4 regions of the Exiguobacterium sp. CH10 genome follow, and region 1 is predicted to be linked to each of the others. Evidence: riboswitches for the same ligand, from Rfam matches in the RefSeq annotation. Region 1 holds a riboswitch; each other region holds the start of a gene.
The links. A riboswitch is a leader RNA that binds a small molecule or an ion and turns the genes downstream of it on or off. The one in region 1 is predicted to bind thiamine pyrophosphate.
Positions count from the first base shown of each region.

Region 2: another riboswitch for thiamine pyrophosphate. It lies ahead of KNP04_RS00680 (Ykof family thiamine-binding protein); the one in region 1 lies ahead of thiT (energy-coupled thiamine transporter ThiT).
Region 3: another riboswitch for thiamine pyrophosphate. It lies ahead of tenA (thiaminase II); the one in region 1 lies ahead of thiT (energy-coupled thiamine transporter ThiT).
Region 4: another riboswitch for thiamine pyrophosphate. It lies ahead of thiW (energy coupling factor transporter S component ThiW); the one in region 1 lies ahead of thiT (energy-coupled thiamine transporter ThiT).

Region 1 covers NZ_JACSKO010000002.1:452,105-455,313, reverse strand. Annotated here, with positions in the region: gene KNP04_RS09115 (Asp23/Gls24 family envelope stress response protein) at 1-228, opposite strand, end outside; gene rpmB (50S ribosomal protein L28) at 481-669, shown strand; gene KNP04_RS09105 (thiamine diphosphokinase) at 726-1,313, opposite strand; gene thiT (energy-coupled thiamine transporter ThiT) at 1,310-1,885, opposite strand; TPP riboswitch at 1,959-2,059, opposite strand; gene rpe (ribulose-phosphate 3-epimerase) at 2,080-2,736, opposite strand; gene rsgA (ribosome small subunit-dependent GTPase A) at 2,740-3,209, opposite strand, start outside.
Region 2 covers NZ_JACSKO010000001.1:127,084-130,292, reverse strand. Annotated here, with positions in the region: gene KNP04_RS00690 (hypothetical protein) at 1-48, shown strand, start outside; gene KNP04_RS00685 (GTP-binding protein) at 160-1,359, shown strand; TPP riboswitch at 1,419-1,519, shown strand; gene KNP04_RS00680 (Ykof family thiamine-binding protein) at 1,602-2,192, shown strand; gene KNP04_RS00675 (ECF transporter S component) at 2,185-2,760, shown strand; gene KNP04_RS00670 (ABC transporter ATP-binding protein) at 2,753-3,209, shown strand, end outside.
Region 3 covers NZ_JACSKO010000001.1:1,287,107-1,290,315, reverse strand. Annotated here, with positions in the region: gene KNP04_RS06465 (aminoglycoside 6-adenylyltransferase) at 1-767, shown strand, start outside; gene KNP04_RS06460 (hypothetical protein) at 818-970, shown strand; gene KNP04_RS06455 (ion channel) at 978-1,382, opposite strand; TPP riboswitch at 1,510-1,614, shown strand; gene tenA (thiaminase II) at 1,703-2,377, shown strand; gene thiM (hydroxyethylthiazole kinase) at 2,374-3,165, shown strand; gene thiD (bifunctional hydroxymethylpyrimidine kinase/phosphomethylpyrimidine kinase) at 3,162-3,209, shown strand, end outside.
Region 4 covers NZ_JACSKO010000001.1:1,318,744-1,321,952, forward strand. Annotated here, with positions in the region: gene KNP04_RS06665 (hypothetical protein) at 1-165, shown strand, start outside; gene KNP04_RS06670 (hypothetical protein) at 239-979, shown strand; TPP riboswitch at 1,025-1,124, shown strand; gene thiW (energy coupling factor transporter S component ThiW) at 1,191-1,676, shown strand; gene KNP04_RS06680 (hypothetical protein) at 1,737-2,000, shown strand; gene tnpB (IS200/IS605 family element RNA-guided endonuclease TnpB) at 2,160-3,209, opposite strand, start outside.

The sequences.
Region 1 (3,209 bases):
TACAATGATGTGCATGTCGATATGTACGTCTTCGTCTTCTTGACGTACGACGACACCACGTGCATAATTTTCACGTTTTAACAATTCAGCAATGCCGTCTTTCAATTGTGCTTGTGAAGCCATGCCGACCACACCGAAGCATTCCATCGCCGCACCACCTGCGAGTGTCGCGATGACGTCACTTGTGATGTCAATATTGCCATATGTTGTCTTCATTTCAATTGCCATATGGAGTAGCCTCCTTTATTCGGAATGATTCCTAATGTACATTCTACAATAAGTACCTAGTTATTAAAAGAACCTGCTCCAGAAACTCGGTCAATTAACGCGATAACCTCATTCATTATTCAAATCCTTGAGAGTAATGTCAAGTTTTTTTCTTGTCATGGCATGATTTTCTAGTTGCATCGGGAAAAAAGCCGTGCTAATATAAACGAGTGTCTATTAGGACGAACCCACATAAAAAAGGAGGGGAAACGCATGGCACGTAAATGCTACGTAACAGGTAAATCACCTAAATCAGGTAACAACCGTTCGCACGCACTCAACAAGACAAAACGTACTTGGGGTGTAAACGTACAAAAAGTTCGTATTCTCGTTGACGGTAAACCGAAACGCGTTTGGGTTTCAGCTCGCGCACTTAAATCAGGTCTCGTTGAACGCGTATAATACTTATACACGAACGAATAAATCCCAGCGGCATTCGCCGATGGGATTTTTTTTGCTCATTTTTTGATGATCATGACGAGAACCATCCCTTGATGAACCGTCAATCGGGCAGTCGCTTCGGTCCATTCATTCGAAATGGTCAACGCCTCCCCACTCTTGACTTCATGATGATCGAGTGGATATTTGACACCTTCAATCGAAATCGTTGCCGTCTTCCAGGGCATGAAGGAAAGATAATACCCGTCTCGCTTCATGATGACCTCGTTACCTGTTCTTACGAGATAAACCGTTTGGCCTTCTCCGTGAAGAACCATCTCCGGATAGGCTTCAAGTAGGCCGACGTTCGCAAACGTCATGTCAATGCGTCCGCCTAAGCCACCATATACATCCATCCGTGTCGCCCCGCGTTCTCTCGCAAGCGCTAGTGCAATCTCTAGGTCCGTCACATCTTTTTCCGAGGGATAGCGTAGCGCTTCATCAGGTGGTAGTCCTTCGAACGAATCAAAGTCACCGACCACAACGTCTGGTACGATCTCTTCATCTAATAACCTTTGATATCCGCCATCAACGCCGATGACAAAATCGGCATCACGCGGTAAGTCTGGAATGGGTTCCGGACTCGCCGCGACGATCAATATATTCATTGACGGAGATCCCGTGTCGCCACACGTGTGAAACGTGGTGCTGTCGTGAAGAGGAGCACTAACACGATGGCTGAGATGACGAAGGATGGTGCCATGTACGTAGCATTATAGCCGAGTGAATAGGCGACGACCGGACCTTCTGCATATTCAGCAAAAAAGACAATTCCCGAGATGACGTGTGCCGCGTATCGTAACATCGACCCAAGGAGCGCCCCGAGTACTAAATAAGTGGCAAGCGTCTTCGTCGCGCCTTGACTCGCAGCATGTTTCACACGCCCCGCGAACACTCCGGCCATACCGACAAGGCCATAGGCGACCGTATAATCGAGCAAGAATTGTACGGGCGTGAAAATATAGGCACCGAACAAGAGTTGGAGTGTCCCAACGAGGGCACCTGTCGCGAGACCACCTTTTAGTCCGTGACGGAATGCCATCACAAAGATTGGGAGCATCGCTAAACTGATTGATCCTCCTTGTGGCAAGCGATATGGAATGAGCAAATCGAAAATGAGCCCGAGCGCCGCAAACAATGAAATTTCAATGAGCGCTTGTAATTTGAAACGTGATTTCATCTTTTTTCCTCCTTTATTTGGTTGAACGACAAAAAGCAGCATGACGTAAACGCCATGCTGCTTGGATTCGCAACGTGCATTTTCGCCACATCCCTACGTCCGTGTGAACGGAACAGGTTCAAAGGGTTAGCGTATGCCTCTCAGCCACATGATGTGACACCCCTTGCGACTCTATCTTGTTGTTCTATCGTTGATTATACACGAGATGCGCCACGAATGCTATCGATGGCTGCTTTATAATCTGGTTGATTGTAGATGGCTGATCCCGCAACAAGGACATCAGCGCCTGCGTCGATGCAATGTTTTGCCGTCTCCGCGTTGACACCACCATCGATTTCAATCTCAAAATCAAGCTGACGGTCTTGGCGAAGTTGGCTGAGTGCTGAAATTTTCGGTACGACTGATTCAATGAACGCTTGTCCCCCGAATCCCGGGTTGACGGTCATGAGCAATACCATGTCGACGTCCGCAAGCACGTGCTCAATCGTCGAGAGTGGTGTATGTGGATTCAAGACGACTCCACATTTGGCACCAGCCGCTTTGATTTGTTGCAAGACGCGATGCAAATGGTTCGTCGCTTCCACGTGAACGGTCACGATATCCGCTCCCGCTTTCACGAAGTCTTCAACATAGCGTTCCGGTTGGTCAATCATCAAATGCACATCGAGGATCATATCTGATTTTTTACGCAAGCTCGCGAGGACTGGTAGGCCAATTGAGATGTTCGGCACGAACTGCCCGTCCATGACGTCAAAATGGATATAGTCCGCTCCCGCTTCTTGTACAGCTTTCACTTCCGCCTCCAAATTGGCAAAGTCGGCCGCTAAAATAGATGGTGCAATTTTAATCATCTGTCAATACCTCCGTTTTCGATCGTTTAACTCCTCCATAAAGGTAACATAATTCTCGTACCGTGTTGAAGCGATTTCACCCTTTTCAACGGCTTGTTTGATGGCACATCCCGGTTCATTCAGGTGAGCACATCCGCGGAACTTACAATCGTCATGGCGTTCTACGAACTCAGGAAAACACCATCTGAGTTCGTCCGCCTCAAGTTCTTGCGGAAACTCCAAGCTTGAAAATCCAGGTGTGTCAGCAACAAGCCCATCCGCTAATTGAATCAACGTCACGTGACGCGTCGTGTGCTTCCCTCGACCGAGTGATTTAGAGATTTTCCCTGTCGCCAACTCGAGCTCTGGTGCGACGGCGTTGAGTAACGAACTTTTTCCGACACCGGTCTGACCGGCGAAGACGCTCGTTTTTCCTTCAAAGAGCCCGCGTACTTCATCCACTCCGCGCGCATGCTCTGTCGACGTCTCAATCA
Region 2 (3,209 bases), on a different contig from region 1:
AACGCTTATCCGCGCTCGGAAGCCGAAAGAAGGGCACTTGAAGAATAAATACCCACATGTTCAAAAACACGTCGTTGGACGTGTTTTTTTGTTGACAAAAAGATGTTACCATTCCATTATATAAAAAGTAATAATTACGATTTAAATGGAGGATATATCATGAAACGAATTCCAATTACGGTACTATCGGGGTATCTTGGTAGCGGCAAGACGACGCTGCTTAATCACATCTTACATAACCGAGATCACAAGAAATATGCGGTCATCGTGAATGATATGAGTGAACTGAATATCGATGAAAAGTTGATTGAGCAAGGAGGATTCTCTCGGACCAATGAAAAACTAGTCGAGCTCTCGAATGGATGCATCTGTTGCACGCTCCGAGAAGATTTGCTGACGTCTGTCTATGAATTAACGAAAGATCGCGAGCTCGATGGCATCATCATCGAGTCTTCTGGGATTTCAGAGCCGATTCCCGTTGCGCAGACGTTTTCGTATGCCGACGATGCGCTCGGAATCGATTTGACGAGTCGTGTCTATATCGATGCGATGGTCACCGTCGTCGATGCGTACCGCTTCTTCAAAGATTTCAATTCCGGTGAATCGCTTATGGAACGCCAACAAGCCGTCGATACAGGTGACGTACGTGAAGTCGTCGACCTTCTCGTCGACCAAGTCGAGTTTGCGGACATCATCGTATTGAACAAGGCGGACAGGGTATCTGAAGAAGAACTGCAGGAGATGAAGGGCTTACTGAAAACGCTCAATCCGAGCGCAAGGTTGTTGACGTCGACCTACTCGAATGTGGCGTTAGACGACCTGCTAGACGTCCAGTTGTTCGATTTTGACCAAGCGATGCGCGCCGCAGGTTGGATTCAAGAGCTCGAGTCGGAAGAACATACGCCGGAAACGGAAGAGTATGGCATCAGTTCGTTCGTTTACCGCCGGCGTCGACCATTCCATCCTGAGCGTTTGATGAATTGGATGGAACATTACCCTAAAGAAATCGTTCGTGCCAAAGGTTTCTTATGGATTGCGACACGAAACGACCTCGCTTGTCTGTTTTCACAGGCTGGGTATGCATCAACGCTCGAACATGCGGGGCGTTGGTTAGCGACACTTCCGAAGAGTGAACGAGAGGCTATGTTTGCAACCGAACCGGAACTGCGCGAAGACTACATCGAGCCGTACGGAGACCGACAGAACGAATTGGTCCTCATCGGTCAACGAATGGACCGGGAGACGGTCGAGCGGTCACTTGATGCTTGCTTATTGACGGATGAGGAGATGGAAACATCGTGGGATACGTTCCATGACCCGCTCCCGGGTACAGGTCAATTCGTCACATATTCAGATTGACCGTTTACAAAGCTTCGAAACATCGCTATACTGTGACTGCATAAGTAACCGCATATCAATGACTGCACTAGGGGTGCTTCGGCTGAGATGAGAGCATGGCTCCGATCCCTTATAACTCGATCCAGATAATACTGGCGTGAGGAAGTGCGGCACTTTCTCTATGCAAGTTTGTATAGATTTTGCTGCTGCATTCTCATGAATGCGGCTTTTTTTATGCAAACACATTTAGAGGGGGAAATAGAATGAATGAATCATGTGGTACGAGTCCGATTGTCGGGTTTCGATTCACACTGAGCCCGATGACAGACGATTTTGTAGGGACAATCAAAGGTGCACTAAAACGAACGGATCTGTCAGGTGTGTGGAGACATACGGATGACGTGTCGACGGTCATCCGTGGACGAGTCGAGCATGTGTTTGACGTCGCTCGAACGGTGTTGAGTCTTGCTTCGGAGGAAGGGAAGCACGTCTCGATGAGCGGAACGTTCTCTGTCGGTTGTCCAGGAGATTCGACGGGAGATGAGGCACTCGAGACTCCTAGCGAACCATCAAACGGTGCATCAAGAGACCAGTATGTGTCTTCGCAGTTCGCACTCTATCCGATGGGTGCTGACAATTACATGGAGCTTATCTATGAGGAAATCGAGCAAGCAAAACAAGCTGGTGTCTATAACGAGTCGATGCATTATGCATCAGGTATCCACGGGAATTTAGATGCAGTGTTCTCATACTACGAGGCGGCCTTTAAGCGGACGCGTGAAAAGAACCGACATGTTGTCATGACGGTGACGTTCAGCGTAAATAGTCCGTCACATGGAGGGCGACATGCTTAAATCGTGGAAATTGAAAGAAGTCGTCCTTGTTTCCGTATTATCTGTTGTCTTCGCGGTCGTCTATTTATTGTTCGTTCATATCGGTAACTTGTGGGCAGGGTTGATCGGACCCATTGCCTACGAGTGGATCTTTGGCATCTGGTTTATCGTATCGATTATCTCGGCATACATCATTCGTAAACCGGGGGCGGCATTCATCTCAGAAGTGATGGCCGCAACGATTGAGATGTTGATTGGGAATGCCATTGGGCCACGCATCATCTTGGTCGGCATCGTACAAGGTTTAGGGGCAGAAGCCGTCTTTGCGATGACGGGCTATAGACGTTATGAGCTATGGGTTCTTATGCTGGCCGGATTTGGGTCGGCTGTCACGAGTTTCGTCTATACATATTTCATGAGTGGGTTCACGATGTTAGAGCCAGGTTATGTGGCGACGATGTTCGGGCTGAGAGCCGTCAGTGGGATGGTCATCGCTGGAATCGGTGGGAAGTTGCTCAGTGACCTATTGTTGAAGACAGGATCACTTCGCGGTTATGCGATTTCACGAAGTGGAAACGTCCATGGTTGAGACAGAGTCACTTCATTTTCGATTCCCAGAAAGTTTAGATGCGATTCTTAAGGATGTCACGGTATCGGTTCGGCAAGGTCGTACGATGTTATCTGGTGCGAGTGGGAGCGGGAAGTCGACACTTCTCGCGCTATTCAACCGTCTCTATCCGGAGAATTGTGACGGAATCCTTGATGGCAGGCTCGAACTACTTGGACGAACATACGACGACTATGCACCTGGCGAGATTAATCAGCGGGTCGGAACGGTGTTTCAAGACCCGGATACGCAATTTGTCATGGAGCGGGTGGAAGAAGAACTGATCTTCACACTTGAGAACTTGTCGACACCTGTCTCAGACATCGAACAACGCGTGACGGAAATCCTCGAATCGTTACAGTTGAGTGACTATCGAAACCGCAAAATCGATTCGTTGTCAGGCGGGCAGAAACAGCGGATTGCTGTTGCGT
Region 3 (3,209 bases), on a different contig from region 1:
GAACGGTCGTTTTGAACGGTTCGCTCGTCAATCCGAACGTCCGACCAGACCCATACCAAGATGTCGACCTCACTTTTTATGTGGAAGATGTACAAGTGGTTGCGACCGATCGCTCATGGATCGACATGTTTGGAGAAGTCTTGATCATGCAGACACCTGAAACGTCTGATCCCGAACGACATGTGGCATTTTTGGTGCAATATGTAGACGGACACCGTATTGATTTGACGATTCGAAGCACTGAGCAGCTTGAAGAGATGCTCAAAGCCGATTCGCTCAGTCAGATCGTGTTTGACCGAGACCATCATCCAAGTGTGACACCGTCAGACAACACATACCGTGTGACACGTCCATCTGTTGATGAGTATGCGGCTTGTTGGAATGAATTTTGGTGGGTGTCACTCTATGTTGTCAAAGGAATCAAACGACACCAGGTGTTATACGCGCTCGATCATCTCGACATCATGCGAAATATGCTTCGTCAGATGATGGAATGGAACATCGGCTATGCAACAGACTTTTCTGCGAATCTCGGGAAGTCGGGCGACGGGATGCGCGACCACTTGCCAGAAGAATTGTGGGAGATGCTCACGGCGACGTATGCCTCGGCTGAGCTGAGCGCGATTGAAGACACGCATGATCGCCTGCAATCACTCTTCTTCTTTTGTGCACAGCGTGTCGCGGAACAAGGTGAGTTCGTGTTCCGGGAAGAAGAAGCCAGACGCGTCCGTGCCGCATGTGCAACACTTCGACATTCGAACGATTAATGAGGCCGTGAGCCGGGAAACGCTCCTTATAGAGAAAGGAGCGTTTTTTCATGAATCCATATACGACATTTATTGCTCTTCTAGTCGGAAGTCTTGTCCTCTTTGTCGGCATTCGCTTAAAAAAATGGCCGATTATTTTGGTCGCGATGCTACCACTCGGTCTCGTCGCATTTAATATGTTCTTACTCATCACGGGGCGCTAGGACATATTCACTTGTCTTTTTGATACATCGATTTGATGAAGAAGGCACTCGGTAACAAAATGCCGATGGCGCCTTCGATGATGGCGAATAATCGGGTCAAACCAATCGGCAACAAATCACCAAATCCGATTGATAATAAAGTGACCCCGCTGAAATACAGGAGGTTTTCCCAAGTCGGTTCAACGGCATTCATGGATTCGAGTGAAGTCACAAGAATGACTGAATCACGAGACAAAGCATAATAAATCAATGTGAATCCTAACATGACACCAAATAGGCTAACGAACAACTGAGCGAACAATCTCCCGTCAAATCCTGTTTGCTTGTACGTTTGACGTTTGAAAAACCAAAACACGTTCAAACTGATGAAGAGTAATGCAATGGTTAATAAAATCGTATTCAATCCGGACACATCCTTTTCATGTAAATGAGTTCATTTATCCATTCCCGAAGCGAAGAATGAAAAACAGAATCGGAAAAGGTTTGCAATTGATGAAAAGATTGATAGAATGTGGTCGAAGACGACTGAATTTCATAATGTTTGCCACTAGGGGAGTCGCGTCACGCGGCTGAGATGGACAAGGTCCAGACCCTTCGAACCTGATCTAGTTCACGCTAGCGTAGGGAAGTGGGCGAGACGACTCATATGGCTTCACCTAGATATGACTGTTCGAGACGCCGCTTCCGTTATGGGAGGCGGCGTCTTTTTATCTGTTATAAGGGGGAGTTATTATGAAATTTACAGATCACTTACGTCAGGAAGCGGATGGATTGTTTGAAGCAAGCTTTCATCATCCGTTCGTTCGTTCACTCGGAGAAGGAACGCTCGATGAGAAAAAGTTTAGACATTACGTCATGCAAGATTCGTATTACTTGAATCAATTCTCGAAAGTACAGGCCAAAGGGGCGACGCTCGCACCGACGATGGAACTATCGAGTCGCTTTTTGACACATGCCTTACACACGATTGAGGCGGAACTCTCACTTCATCGTGAGTTCTTTACGATGCTCAACGTGACGGATGTTGAACTGGCGACATTTGAACCGGCACCGACCGCTTACGCGTACGCGCTTCATATGCAACAGGCAGGACCGACTCTCGGTGACGTATTGGCGTCAATCCTTCCGTGTTATTGGGTGTATTACGAAATCGGTGAACGCTTAAAAGATAAACGACCCGACCATCCGATTTATTCAGCTTGGATTGCGACGTACGGTTCGGAATGGTTCCGTGAGCTTGTGGAAGAGCAGATTGATCGGTTGGATGAATTGGCTGGACAAGCAACGGAAGAAGAACGCGTGCGTTACACAAAACTTTTCTTGAAGAGTTGCTACTACGAAGTCGCATTCTGGGAAATGGCATGGACGCTCGAATCATGGACGTTGTCACAGGAGGTCAACCAATGAGACATGAGATTTGGAGTGAGATTCGAAAACAGGAACCGTTGATCCACAACATCACAAACACGGTCGTCGCCAATTTTTCGGCGAATGGACTGCTCGCCATCGGTGCCTCTCCCGTCATGGCAGACGCGATTGAAGAAGTGGCAGAGATGACCTTTGTGAGCGATGCGCTCGTGTTAAACATCGGGACACTCGGCACGATGACTGAGGCGACGATGATTCGTGCGGGACAAGCGGCGAACGAAGCGGGATGCCCGATTGTACTTGATCCGGTTGGAGTCGGGGCGACGTCATTCCGCCGGGATGTCGTCGAGCGTATTTTGCGTCACGTCCGTGTCACGGTCATTCGGGGAAATGCAGGAGAAATTGCGACATTGATAGGTGTCGATTGGGTAGCGCGAGGTGTCGATGCGGGTGACGGAGCATGCGAACCGCGACAATTGGCGCTTGAAGCAGCGAAACGATACGGGTGCGTCGTAGCCGTAACTGGAAAAGAAGACGTGGTCAGCGACGGGAGTGTTGTCATGGAAGTACGCGGTGGGACAAAACGGATGACTGAGACGACCGGTACGGGATGCTTACTTAGTGCGGTCGTCGGGGCATGTCTAGCAGTCGAAAAGAATGCGCTCAAGGCGACGGTGACAGCCGTGTCGGGATATTCCTATTGCGGGGAGTTGGCGAGCGAACGGGCAGAAGGACCGGGAGATTTTCCGATTCATTTTTTAAATGCCCTCCATCAATTGACACAATATACAATCCCGACGAATCGAATCGAGGTGTCGACATCATGAGACCGCAAGTATTGACGATTGCAGGGTCTGATTCAGGGGGCGGA
Region 4 (3,209 bases), on a different contig from region 1:
GAGACACTGCAAGAGTGGTTCCAACGCATCGATTTACCGATGAATCCGTCCGTTTATCATGCGGTTCGCTACGGCACCTCTTCAGGAGTAACGATTTCTGAAGAAGACACACTCCACTTTAAGAATACACTCGATTCCTACACAACACGCCCTCACCCCGAGTGAGAATGTGCACAGGTTCTGCTTTTTCGTCATGAATGATAAAATGGTGGAAAATGTCAGTTAAGGGGATGAAATCATGAGACGATGGGCGATGTTCGGATTAAGTGCACTTTTACTCACAGGTTGTACGGATACAGTGGCAGACAATCCGATTCCAATCGAATCACCGGATGAACCCATCACAGAATGGACACGTGAAGACTTTAAAGACGTCTATGACCAATATGAACAAACGAAACCGCTCCTCGCTGCGCTCGAGCAACAAGGCATCAAACCGTTCCGCGAGACGTTTGAACGCGTCATCATTGCCGGAAACGGGCTTGAGCACACATATGCAGATATTTATCCGTTCAAACTCGATGACGGGACTTATGCCACGGTATTCGACAGTCAGGACGGGACGGTAATCAATGGATCTGAGTCGGTCGCCCCGCTGTTTTGGCAAGAGGAGTCTTTCCTTCAATACGTCGAAGAGATTGAAAATCGGAAATTCGGAACGAGTGCCCCTCCTACCGATGTCATCCTAACGCAGGATGAATTTCAATCCGTCTATGACCGCCATGCGTACACGTCAGCCCTTCTCGTCGAACTCGATGAAGCAGGTGTCGAATTAGTGCGGGAACCAATCGACGATGTGATTATCGTCGGCAATGGCGTGACCGAAGTCACTGCCGACTTGTTCGTGTTCGATGTCGAGAACGGATATGCCATCGTATACGACCAGGATGGAGAAATTTTAAAAGGTCCCGAATCCATCTCACCGCTCTTTTGGAGCGAGAAGGACTATGAGGACCTGTTAGCCAAGAATGAGGGGTAATTCCGGCCCCCTTCCGATTTTAGTTATGCTATACTCAAGTCAATAATCGACCACTAGGGGAGCCTTCGGGCTGAGACGGCATGTTGCCGGACCCTTTGAACCTGATCTGGCTCATACCAGCGTAGGGAAGTGGCTTGGGATACGCCTCTGTATATCCACGCCATTTTTCCGTCTGGAAACGTGGCGTTTTTATTTTGAAAGGAGACTATTCATGCGTATTCAACAACTCACTTGGATGGCGATGCTCGTCGCCATCGCCGTCGTTGGCTCAATGTTCATCTCGATTCCCACAGGTGTCGCCCGCGCTTATCCGATTCAGCATATGGTGAACGTGATTGCCGCAGTCACCGTCGGGCCAATCGGAGCCGTTCTCGTCGCATTCGTGACCGGACTCATTCGCGTCATGACCGGCACAGGGTCACTTCTCGCGTTCCCCGGTGGCATGATTGGTGCATTTCTTGCTGGTATGTTCTTCGTTCGCACGAATCGCGTCTATGCCGCCGCTCTCGGAGAAATCATCGGAACTGGGGTTATCGCTTCGTTGATTGCCGTCCCGTACGCAAAACTGTTGATGGGTTCGACGTTCGGTGCATTTTTCTTTGTCCCGGCGTTCCTTGCCTCTAGTTTGACGGGTGCGCTTCTCGGTTGGCTCGTCTTGTCGCGTGTCAAACAGTTGCGACCGAGCGCACTCAAATAAAAGTCTTTCGATTGGATGAAAATGGTAAACTATAGACAACATCCATGAAGGAGGAGTTTTATGTCACGTTTCAATCAACTTGTAGCGGGTGGTATATTGTTGTTTTTGTCTGGACTCTTATATACGCTCGAACGCATTGCACTCTACACCCGTTGGAGCGCCCAAATCTCAACAGGAAGCTGGCCGGAAGAACCAACGTTTGTCGATCCCTTTCTTCAAAACTGGTTCGTTACCTTGTTTCTCTTTGCCGCTATCCCCTTCTTCTTGGCAGCTATGAATGTCACGCAAAAAACAAGTCCATCCGAGAATCCGACCGACTCATGACGGTCGGTTTTTTGTATGATAAACCCAAATCGCTTCACCATTCCATTCATCAATTAAGTCGCTGTCGACAAAGCCGTTCTTCGCTTGAACTACCCCCACCTACGCTTCGCTTAGAGGTGGGGGATTCCTGAGTTATCCGACCTGACAGTCGGAACCTGATCAGGCTAGCCCCGTCGTCCCGACGGTTGAAGAAGCCAACATGCGCTCGGCTTCTTGTCTGAGGTTCAGTCCTGCGTTCACATCACGGTCGTGGTGGACCCCGCAAGCCGGGCATGTCCATTCACGCAGACCAAGATGTTTCACGTCTTGGTGTCGATGGCCGCAACTCGAACACAATTGGCTCGAGGCGAAGGTCTTCCCGACCTTCACGACGGTCTTGCCGTACCAGCCGGCCTTATACTCGAGCATGCGAAAGAACGCCGACCAGCCGACCTCGGCGATCGACTTGCTCAACTTGCGGTCCTTCTGCATGTTCTTGACCTGCAGGGTCTCGATGCCGATGACGTCGTGGTTTTTGACGATCTCGGTCGACACCTTGTGCAGGAAATCAGTGCGTCTGTTGGCGATCTTCTCGTGGATACGGGCAACCTTCCGCTTCTGCTTCTGGTAGTTCTTCGCCTCGGAGAGTCTCACCCTCTTGTTCAGGGCGATGCGCTGACGACGGGACAACTTACGTTGCTCCCGTGCCAGTTTCTTCTCGAGCGTACGGAAGTAACGGTCGTTCTTGTACAATGTGCCGTCCGATAGAACGGCGAAGTTCTTCAGCCCGACGTCGACGCCGACCGATGAACCGGTCTTCGGCAGCTCACTGATCTCCTGCTCTACGAGAAGGGAGACGAAATATTTACCCGAAGCCGTGCATCGGATCGTGGCGCTCAGGATGCGACCCTCGACCTGTCTCGATTTGGCGAAACGCAGCCATTTCAGCTTCGGGAGTTTGAGTCGATTCCCGACGATCGAGACCTCGGGGAGCTGGGACTTGCCCTGGATGTTCGCCGTATAGGATTGGACGGGGTTTCGCTTCGACTTGAAACGGGGATGATTCCCCTTTTTCTTGAAGAACTTCTTATACGCGTCGGCCAGGTGTTTGACACTGTTCTGGACGGCCGTGCTGTCCACTTCCGTCAACCAACCAAATTCCTGTTTGAGCATGGGAAGTTCTTTCGAGCAGGCATCATACGACAGTCCCTTGCCGGTCGCTTCATGGGC